One region of the Streptomyces sp. NBC_00354 genome, then DNA from elsewhere that is predicted to be linked to it. Evidence: riboswitches for the same ligand, from Rfam matches in the RefSeq annotation. Region 1 holds a riboswitch; the other holds the start of a gene.
The links. Region 1 has a riboswitch for cyclic di-AMP ahead of OHT74_RS10450 (M23 family metallopeptidase). Riboswitches for the same ligand answer to the same signal wherever they lie in the genome.
Positions count from the first base shown of each region.

Region 1 (5,207 bases):
CGCGCGCCCGCCTTCGCCGACAGCGAGGTCGACCGGCTGGTGCGCAACCGGCTCGACGAGATCCCGCACGAGCTGGCCAACCCGCAGCGCCGCGCCGCCAAGCAGCTCTCCAAGGAGCTCTTCCCGGCCACCTTGCGGATGTCCCGCCCGCGCCAGGGCACGGAGGAGACGGTCGCCCGGATCGACTCCGCGGCCGTGCGTGCCTTCTTCGAGGCCCACGTACGCCCCGCCACCGCCACCGCGGTGGTCGTCGGCGACCTGACCGGCATCGACCTGGACGCCGTACTGGCCGACACCCTGGGCACCTGGACCGGCAACACCGCCGCGGCGCTCCCGGTGCCGCCGGTGACCGCCGACGACAGCGGCCGCGTGGTCATCGTGGACCGGCCCGGCGCGGTCCAGACGCAGCTGCTCATCGGCCGGATCGGGCCGGACCGGCACGACCGGGTCTGGGCGGCGCAGGTGCTCGGCACGTACTGCCTGGGCGGCACCCTCACCTCGCGACTGGACAAGGTGCTGCGCGAGGAGAAGGGGTACACGTACGGCGTGCGCTCCTTCGGCCAGGTGCTGCGCTCCACCGCCGACGGCAAGGGCGCCTCGATGCTCGCCATCAGCGGCTCCGTGGACACCCCCAACACGGGCCCGGCGCTCGACGACCTCTGGAAGGTGCTCCGCACCCTCGCGGAGGGCGGCCTGACCGACGCCGAACGGGACGTGGCGGTGCAGAACTTGGTGGGCGTGGCCCCGCTGAAGTTCGAGACGGCCGCGGCCGTCGCCGGCACGCTCGCCGACCAGGTCGAGCAGGAGCTCCCGGACGACTACCAGGCCCGGTTGTACGCGCAGCTGGCCCAAACGGGCACGGTGGAGGCGACGTCGGCCGTCCTGGCCGCCTTCCCGGTGGACCGCCTGGTCACCGTGCTGGTGGGCGACGCCTCGCAGATCGAGGCGCCGGTGCGGGCGCTCGGGATCGGTGAGGTCACCGTCGTCACCAACTGACGGACATCCCAAGGGGCTCCAGCGGCTTGTCCACCGGAGCCCCTTTTGTCTGTTTAGTGGAGAGGTTGCTTGTATGCGGTGTGGCGTACGCAACAAAAAGGCGTGTCTGTTTGGCGATTGACTGATGATCCGCCTAGCGTCGGCCGTGCTGTCCGTCAGTTGTACGCGCCGCATCCGCGGCACCGGGCAGCGATCGCCGAGTCCCCGTCAGGCGCGAGCCTGGGGAGCCGGGGACCCACATGTGTCCCTGGGGTGAATCGGACCGCCTCGTCAGAGGGGGCCCGTAGGAGACCTTCCTGCTCCGAACCCGTCAGCTAACCCGGTAGGCGAGAAGGAAGGAAAGGATCAGCCCCTTCATGGCGTTTGGCAGTCGTGCCGCCGGTAAGCACCGTGGTTCCAGTCGTCTGAGCCGCAAGACCGCCGGCTACGCCGGCATCGCCGCCCTCGCCACCACCGGTGTCGTCGGCTCCCTCGCAGGCCCGGCGTTCGCCGCGTCGGACAAGGCCCCCTCCATGGAGGACACCGGCCTGAACGCCGTCGTGACGGCCGAGGACCTTCCCGTCCAGATCGAGGCCCAGGCCGAGGCCCAGGAGCACGCGGCAGAAGCCGCGGCCGCCAAGGCGAAGGCGGAGGCCGACGCTGCGGCGCGCGCCGCCGAGGCCAAGCAGAAGGCCGAGGAGAAGGCGAAGGCCGAGCGCGAGGCCGCCGAGCGCGCCGCCCGCGAGGAGGAGCGCAAGCGCCTCAACACCTTCGTCGCCCCCGTCGACGGCTCCTACATCAGCACCCAGTGGCACGCGGGCGGCGGCATGTGGTCCTCCGGCAGCCACACCGGCATCGACTTCCACGCGGCCTCCGGCACCTCGGTGCACGCGGTGGGCTCCGGCACCGTGGTCGAGGCCGGCTGGGGCGGGGCGTACGGCAACAACGTCGTCATCAAGCACAACGACGGCACCTACACCCAGTACGGCCACATGACCTCGCTGAGCGTCTCCGTCGGCGAGCAGGTCACCCCGGGCCAGCAGATCGGCCTGTCGGGCTCCACCGGCAACTCCAGCGGCCCGCACCTGCACTTCGAGGCCCGCACCGGCTCCCAGTACGGCTCGGACATCGACCCGGTCGCGTACCTGCGCAACCACGGCGTCGACGTCTGACCCGCAGCACTTCACCGAAGGCCCCGGCTCCCCGAGCCGGGGCCTTCGCGTTGTGGCCGCAAGCGGCCGCATTGTGGCTGTAAATATTCGCGATTTCCGTCTGCGCTCGGAAAACATCGCGTGTTGCAATAGAGTCCCAGTACGATCCCAGCACGGTCGCGGCAATGGCGTCGACAGTCGGAAATAGGCGGAGGTCCGGACTTGCGTATTCCTGCGCACGCGGTATGCACGGCAATCCGCGACGACATCGTCTCCGGAGTCTTCGAGCCGGGCGGCCGGCTGACCGAGGAGCTGCTGGCCCGCCGGTACGGGGTCTCCCGCGTCCCGGTCCGTGAGGCGCTGCGGACCCTGGAGTCCGAGGGCTTCGTCACCACCCGGCGGCATGCGGGTGCCTGCGTTGCCGAGCCCACCGAGCAGGAGGCGGCCGACCTCCTGGAACTGCGGATGCTGATCGAGCCGCTGGCAGCGGCCCGGGCCGCCCGCCGGCGGACCGAGGCCCACCTCAAGGTGCTGCGCGGGCTGGTCAGGCTGGGCCAGGAGCGGGCCAGGCGGGGTCAAGGGGAGGATCTGCGGTCCCTGGGAGGCTGGTTCCACGAGACGCTCGCCCAGGCCTCCGGCAGCCCCGGGCTGATCGCGCTGCTCACGCAGATGCGGCACAAGATCGCGTGGATGTACGCCGTGGAGGCGCCGGCCCGGCCCGTGGAGTCCTGGGCGGAGCACGGGGCGATCGTGGACGCGCTGGCGCGCGGGGACGCCGAGCGGGCGCGGGCGCTCACGGCGATCCACGCGGACCGGGCGGCCGGGGCGCACCGTCTGCGCGTGAGGACTTCGCAACATCCCGTAAACATGGCGAGCGGTCCGCATTAACAAATAGCGCGTATTAATGTGGAGCGGCGGCCTAATTCACGGCACATTGGCAGTGCATTCGCGCTCGCCCGGCGCGGACGATGGAATTCCTGAAAACGGCGAAGCCGCGGCATCCGGAATTCCGGCGGCCGCGGCTTCGTCACATGCCCGGGGCGAACCCGAAGGGTCAGACGGTCTCGGGGAGCTCCTCGAGACCCTCGGCGACCAGCTTCGCGAGGCGGTCCAGCGCCGCCTCGGCGCCCTCGGCGTCGGACGCGAGGATGATCTCCTCGCCGCCCTGGGCACCCAGGCCCAGCACCGCGAGCATGGACGCGGCGTTGACGGGGTTCCCGTCGGCCTTCGAGATGGTCACCGGGACGCCGGAAGCGGTCGTCGCGCGGACGAAGATCGAGGCGGGACGAGCGTGCAGGCCCTCGGCCCAGCCGACGTTGACGCGGCGCTCTGCCATGGTGATGCCCTTCAGGGTTCTTACGGTTGTCTAGACCAGTCTCTCACGACGCCTCGAATGCTCCGACCGACCTTCGGCCCGGATCCTCCGCCGTTCGACCTACCCCAGCTTGCACTCATTTGCCCCTACTTGCCTCGCGCGCCGCGCAGGGGCTGTCCGGCCTGTCCTGGCCTTAAGATCGCCGCATGACCACCGCGTCGGACCCCTCGTACCCGGCCCACTGGGAAGCGGACGTCGTCCTGCGCGACGGCGGCACCGCCCGGATCAGGCCCATCACCACGGAGGACGCGGGCCGGCTGGTCAGCTTCTACGAGCAGGTCTCCGACGAGTCGAAGTACTACCGCTTCTTCGCGCCCTACCCCCGGCTGTCCGACCGCGACGTGCACCGCTTCACGCACCACGACTACGTGGACCGGGTCGGCCTCGCGGCGACCATCGGCGAGGAGTTCATCGGCACCGTCCGCTACGACCGGATCGGCCCCGACGGCCGGCCCGCCTCCGCCCCCGCCGACGAGGCGGAGGTGGCCTTCCTCGTCCAGGACGCCCATCAGGGCCGCGGGGTCGCCTCTGCCCTCCTCGAACACATCGGCGCGGTCGCCCGGGAGCGGGGCATCCGCCGGTTCGCGGCCGAGGTGCTGCCCGCCAACAGCAAGATGATCAAGGTCTTCACCGACGTCGGCTACCAGCAGAAGCGCAGCTTCGAGGACGGCTCCGTCCACCTCACCCTCGACCTCGAACCCACCGCAGAGTCCCTGGCCGTGCAGCGCGCCCGCGAGCAGCGCGCCGAGGCCCGCTCCGTGCAGCGGCTGCTGGCCCCCGGTTCGGTGGCGGTGATCGGAGTCAGCCGCTCCGGCGGGGGAGTCGGCGCGGCGGCCCTGCGGAACCTGCGCGACGGCGGCTTCCAAGGCCACCTGTACGCCGTGAACGAGGCCGTCACCACCGACCTGCTGGACGGCGTACGGGCCTACCGCGCGCTCGGCGACATCGACTCCCCGGTCGACCTCGCGGTGATCGCGATCCCCGCCGAGCGCGTCCCCGAGGCCGTGGCCGCGTGCGGGGAGCACGGGGTGCAGGGGCTGGTGGTGCTTTCCGCCGGCTACGGGGAGAGCGGCGCCGCCGGGCTCGACCGGCAGCGCGAACTGGTGCGCCAGGTGCGCTCGTACGGGATGCGGCTGATCGGGCCGAACGCGTACGGCGTGATCAACACCGCGCCGGAGGTCGGACTCAACGCCTCCCTGACCCCGGCGCCCGCGCCGATCCGGGGCCGCATCGGGCTGTTCACCCAGTCCGGGGCGATCGGCATCTCGCTGCTCTCCGCACTGCTGCGGCGCGGCGAGGGCCTGTCGTCCTTCGTCTCGGCGGGCAACCGGGCGGACGTCTCCGGCAACGACATCCTGCAGTACTGGTACGAGGACGAGGCCACCGACGTCGCGCTGATGTACCTCGAAACCCTGGGCAACCCGCGGAAGTTCACGCGGCTCGCGCGGCGGACGGCAGCCGTGAAGCCGGTGGTCGTCGCGAAGGGCGGCCGCCACACCCCGGCCGGGCACGTGGTCCCGGGGACCAGGCTCCCGGACGCCACGGTCTCGGCGCTGCTCCGGCAGGCCGGGGTGATCCGCGTCGACACCGTGACGGAGCTGGTGGACGTCGGGCTGCTGCTGGCCTCGCAGCCGCTGCCGGCCGGGCCGCGCGTGGCGATCCTCGGGAACTCGGAGTCGCTGGGTGTCCTCACCTACGACGCCTGC
Region 1 covers NZ_CP107983.1:2,384,309-2,389,515, reverse strand. Annotated here, with positions in the region: gene OHT74_RS10455 (M16 family metallopeptidase) at 1-996, shown strand, start outside; cyclic di-AMP (ydaO/yuaA leader) riboswitch at 1,181-1,339, shown strand; gene OHT74_RS10450 (M23 family metallopeptidase) at 1,353-2,147, shown strand; gene OHT74_RS10445 (GntR family transcriptional regulator) at 2,349-3,014, shown strand; gene OHT74_RS10440 (HPr family phosphocarrier protein) at 3,181-3,462, opposite strand; gene OHT74_RS10435 (bifunctional acetate--CoA ligase family protein/GNAT family N-acetyltransferase) at 3,648-5,207, shown strand, end outside.

Region 2 (5,207 bases), 740 kb from region 1:
CATGACGTGGCCGACGGCTCCGGTGAGGTCGGCGACGGCCGCCTCGAACCGCTCCGCCACGTCGTCCGGGTCGCTGCCGGGCCGGATGATGTCGTTGCCGCCGGCGCAGAAGCTCACCAGGTCAGGTGCGAGCTCCTTGGCCCGGGGGACCTGTTCGGCCACGATCTGGTCGAGGAGGCGCCCCCGCACGGCCAGGTTCGCGTACCGGAATTCGTTTTCCTCGCGCTGATCGGCCAGGAGTACGGCCAGCCGGTCCGCCCAGCCGAGAAAGGTCTCCCCGGGTCCCGGGTCCCCCACACCCTCGGTGAAGCTGTCCCCGATCGCCGCGTACGAGCCGATGGTCTTGAGTGTCGTCTTCGTCGCTGCCACGAGAACACATCTTTCACCCCGGCGCGTGACCTACGCCACCGTAGGCAGGGGTTGACGGACCGTGATCTATACCACCTGGTCGGTACGGAATAACAGGGCGTGAGGCCGGGACCCCCCTCGGGTCCCGGCCTCACGAGTCCGGTTGCCTCTGTCCGACGGCGGGAGCCGTCAGATGCTCACGCCCTTGGTGCGGAGGTAGGCCAGCGGGTCGATGTCCGAGCCGTAGGACGGCCCGGTGCGGATCTCGAAGTGCAGGTGCGGGCCGGTCGAGTTGCCGGTGGAGCCGGAGAGGCCGAGGGTCTGGCCGCCGGTGACGCTCTGGCCGGCCGAGACGGAGAGCTGGGACAGGTGGCCGTACTGGGAGTACTTGCCGTCCGCGTGCCGGATGACGACCTCGTTGCCGTACGCGCCGGCCCAGCCGGCGGAGACCACGGTGCCCGCGCCCACGGCCCGGACGGTGGTGCCGGAGCTCGCGATGAAGTCGACACCGGTGTGGTAGCCGCTGGACCACATGGCGCCGGGGGTCTTGTACTGGGTGGAGATCCCTCCGCCGACGGGGGCGACGAAGCCGGCGGCGCTGACCGTACCGGCGGCGGACTTGGCGGCGGTGCTCTTCTTGGCGGGCGCGGCGGCGGCTGCGGCCGCGGGGGCGGGGGCGGCAGGGGCCGGCGCGACGTCCGCGGAGCCCTTGTCCTGCGAGGGCGAGGCCGAGGACTTCTTCGCCGGAGCCGGAGCGGACTTCTCGGCCGGAGCCTGCGCGGCCGGAGCCGCCTCGCCCTGCGCACCGAGGGTCAGCTTCAGCCCGGGGTGGATCAGCGACGGGTTGGTGCCGACGGCCTCGCGGTTGTCGGCGTACAGCTGCTGCCAGCCGCCCGAGAGGTGGCGGTCCTGGGCGATCTTGGAGAGGTAGTCGCCCGGCACGACCGTGTAGACGGCCGGCGCGGACTGCGCGGCAGCGGCGGGCGCGGCCTGCAGCGCCGCCGGAACCTGCGGGGCCTGCACGGGAGCCGCGGCGGGGGCGACGGCCGGGGCACCGGCCGCCTGGGCGCCGACGGCACCCAGCAGCGGCAGTGCGAGGGCCGCACCACCGGTGCCTGCGACGGCGAAGCCGCGCGCCACGGAACGGGACTTGGGACGGCGGTGCTTACCCTTTGCAGGCATGGCGAATTCCTCTCCGTCGCCTGCGAGGTGAGCTGTCGGGTTCGGACTGGAGATGTCCGGCCGCACATGAACGGAACATGTACGGCTTCACCCCGAGCTGCGCCGATACAAAGATCGGGAACAGCGGCTTACCTGGTTCCCCCGCTCCTGCCGCGCGCGTGAATAGTCGGGTGCGGTTTCCGGACGGCGGCAGGATTCGGCGGTCCATCCGGATCGATCGCGAAGGTAATCGAGTTGAGCCACACGGAACAAGCCACGAATTTCCTGACGGATTCACAGGACGGGGAGTTCGACGGAATTCCGGTCACCCTCCGTCCATTCCCCGCCGCCAACAACCGCCCCGGCCGGGCCTTTCGACTTCGACGATCAGGCACTCACGGTCACCGTATGATCTGCCTCACGGGGCTGCGCCCGATCTCGCCTCCAGTGACGGCAAGTTGGCCTCAAGTAGCGCAATTCGGACATCTCACGACGACGCGGAGGAGTTCCCGTGACCCAGCAGATACCCCAGTCCCCGCGGACGGAGCCCGTTCCGGAGCCGGAGCTGGCCGGAGTGCGCAACTTCCGCGATGTGGGCGGGTTGCCGACCGCCGACGGGCGGAGGGTCAAGCCAGGAAAACTGTTCCGTAGCGGACATCTGGCACATGCCACCGAAACCGATGCAGAATTCCTCGCATCGCTCGGCCTCCACACGATTTTCGACTTCCGCAACGGCGCCGACCACGCCCTCGAGGGACTCGACGTCGAGCTTCCCGGCGTGCGGAACGTCAACATCCCGCTGTCGGATCCGGCCGACGGCAAGGAATTCTGGAAGATGGTCCGCGGCGGCGATCTCGAGCAGCTCCGCGGAATCCTGGGCGAGGGCAAGGGCGCCGCCCGGATGGCCAACTCGTACCGCTCGATGATCGAGCACCGCACCGCCGAGCACGGCCGGGTCGTGCACGCCCTCGCCGAGGACAGCATTCCGGCGCTCATGCACTGCGCGGCCGGCAAGGACCGGGCCGGCCTGTCGATCGCCGTCACCCTGATCGCGCTGGGCGTCGAGCGCGAGGCGATCGTGGCGGACTACCTGGAGTCCAACGCCCCGCACCGCCGCTACCGGGTGCGCCGTACCAGCGACGCCCCCGAGGCCCGCTCCCCCGAGGTGATGGAGCTGCTCGCCCCGCTCTTCGACGCCCGCGCCGAGTACCTGACGGCCGCCTTCGACACCATCGACGAGCACTGGGGCGGGGTCGACCGGTACCTCGCCGAGGGCCTCGGACTCACGCCCGAGACCCTCGGCCGGCTGCGGGAGCAGCTGCTCGACCGATAACCCGGCCGACAGCCCGACCGGGAAACCGGGCAGCGGAGCAGGCCGTCAGCCGCCGGCGACGGCCTGCTTCACCAGCGTCCTGCCGAAGTCCCACATCAGTGCGCCCCCGCCGTGCGCCTCGTCCATGACCGCGCGGAAGGAGCCGACGAACCGGTCGACGTCCCGCTCGTCCACGATCAGCGGCGGGATGAGCTTGATGACCTCCAGATGGTCGCCGGAGACCTGCGTCAGGATCCGGTGCTTCTGCAGCAGCGGCACCACGACCATCTGGGCGAAGAGCCCCTTGCGGGCCGCCTGGAGCATGGTCCACCGGCTGCGCAGCCCCAGCGAGGACGGCCGCCCGAACTCGATGCCGATCATCAGGCCGTGCCCCCGTACCTCGTGGAGCAGCTCGTACTCGTCCACGAGCGCCGCGAGCCGGCCGCGCAGCAGGTCGCCCATCGCGCGGGCGTTCGCGACCACCGACTCGTCGTCCATGACGGAGAGCACCGCCAGCCCGGCCGCCATCGCCTGCGCGTTGGATCCGAAGCTGGCGGAGTGCACCAGCACCCGGTCCATGGACGAATAGACCTTTTTGAAGATCCAGTCCTTGCCCAGGGTCGCGCCGACCGGCACATAGCCGCCCGACAGGGCCTTGGCCACGCACACCAGGTCCGGCTCCACGCCCGGCTCGTGCTGGTACGCGTAGAACTCGCCGGTCCGGCCGAGCCCCGTCTGCACCTCGTCCGCGATCAGCAGTGCCTTGTGCCGGTGCAGCAGCTCCTGCGCCGCGAGCAGGAACCCGGGCGGGGCCGCGAGCACGCCCTTGCCCTGGATCGGCTCGACGACGAAGGCGGCGACGTCGCCCCGCTTCAGCTCCCGTTCCAGGGCCGCCAGGTCCCCGAGGGCGATCTTCGTATCGGGCAGCAGCGGCGCGAAGCCGTCCCGGAACCCGCCCTCCCCGTTGACCGAGAGCGAACCCGTGGTCAGCCCGTGGAAGGCGTGGTCGCAGTAGAGAACCCTCGTTCGCCCGGTGGCGTACCGGGCGAACTTCAGGGCGGTCTCCACGGCCTCGGTGCCGCTGTTGCCGAAGAAGACCCGGTCCAGGTGCGGGCTGTACGAGAGCAGCTTCTCCGCCAGCAGCCCGGGCAGCGGCTGGCAGTCGAAGCGGGTCAGATCGGCGAGCTGTGCGTCCAGGACGTCGTGCAGGGCCTGGCGGACCACCGGGTGGTGGCGGCCCAGGCCCATCACGCCGAACCCGGCCAGCATGTCCAGGTAGTCGTTGCCGTCCGCGTCCCAGAAGTGTGCGCCTTCGGCCCGTACGTAGACCTTGTCGAAGCCGATCGTGTGCAGCATCCGGGGCAGCTGGTGGTTGAGGTGCCTGGTGTGCAGCTCGTACCGTTCCCCGCCCCGCTCGTCCAGCAGGGCGCGGAGGTCGAAGCCGGTCACTGCTTCTCCCGGTTCCCCGAGACCGTCTCCCGGGCCGCGCGCAGGGACTCCTTGAGGGAGCCCATGGTGGCGAGGACGGCAGTGGGCTCGTAGCCGCAGTGCGCCATGCAATTCGCGCAGCGCGGGTCCTTTCCGCGGCCGTACTTGCTCCAGTCGGTCTCCTCGATCAGTTCCCGGTACGTCGGCACGTAGCCGTCGCTCATCAGATAGCAGGGGCGCTGCCAGCCGAAGAGGGAGTAATTGGGAATGGCCCAGGCGGTGCAGGGGAAATCCACCTTGCCTTCCAGGAAGTCGAGGAAGAGCGGGGAGTGGTTGAGCCGCCAGCGGCCCCGGTTTCCGCCCGCGAAGGCCTTCTTGAAGAGTTCCCTGGTCTGCTCGACGCCCAGGAAGTGCTCCTGGTCAGGGGCCTTTTCGTAGGCATAGGCGGGCGAGATCATCATTTCGTCGACCTTGAGGTCGTCATTGAGGTAGTTGAGCACCTCGATGATCGTCTGCGGGGTGTCGGTGTTGAAGAAGGTGGAGTTGGTCGTGACCCGGAACCCGCGCCTCTTCGCCTCCTTGATGGCGGCGACCGCCTCGTCGAAGACGCCTTCCTTGGCCACCGACTCGTCGTGCCGTTCGCGCAGCCCGTCGATGTGCACCGCGAAGGCGAAGTACGGGGACGGGGTGAAGTTCTCGATCTTCTTGCGCAGCAGCATCGCGTTGGTGCACAGGAACACGTACTTCCGCTTCGCCACCAACTGCCTGACGATCTCGTCGATCTGCGGGTGCATCAGGGGCTCGCCGCCCGCGATGGACACCATGGGGGCGCCGGACTCCAGGACGGCGCCGACGGCCTGCGCGACCGGCATGCGCTGCTTGAGCACGCCGGCCGGGTGCTGGATCTTCCCGCACCCCTCGCAGGCCAGGTTGCAGGCGTAGAGCGGTTCCAGCTCGA
Region 2 covers NZ_CP107983.1:1,644,824-1,650,030, forward strand. Annotated here, with positions in the region: gene OHT74_RS07565 (SGNH/GDSL hydrolase family protein) at 1-369, opposite strand, end outside; gene OHT74_RS07570 (LysM peptidoglycan-binding domain-containing M23 family metallopeptidase) at 538-1,530, opposite strand; cyclic di-AMP (ydaO/yuaA leader) riboswitch at 1,533-1,709, opposite strand; gene OHT74_RS07575 (tyrosine-protein phosphatase) at 2,021-2,842, shown strand; gene OHT74_RS07580 (aspartate aminotransferase family protein) at 2,888-4,270, opposite strand; gene hpnH (adenosyl-hopene transferase HpnH) at 4,267-5,207, opposite strand, start outside.
Region 2: it holds a riboswitch for cyclic di-AMP, as region 1 does, so the genes downstream of both, OHT74_RS07570 (LysM peptidoglycan-binding domain-containing M23 family metallopeptidase) here and OHT74_RS10450 (M23 family metallopeptidase) in region 1, are expected to answer to the same signal.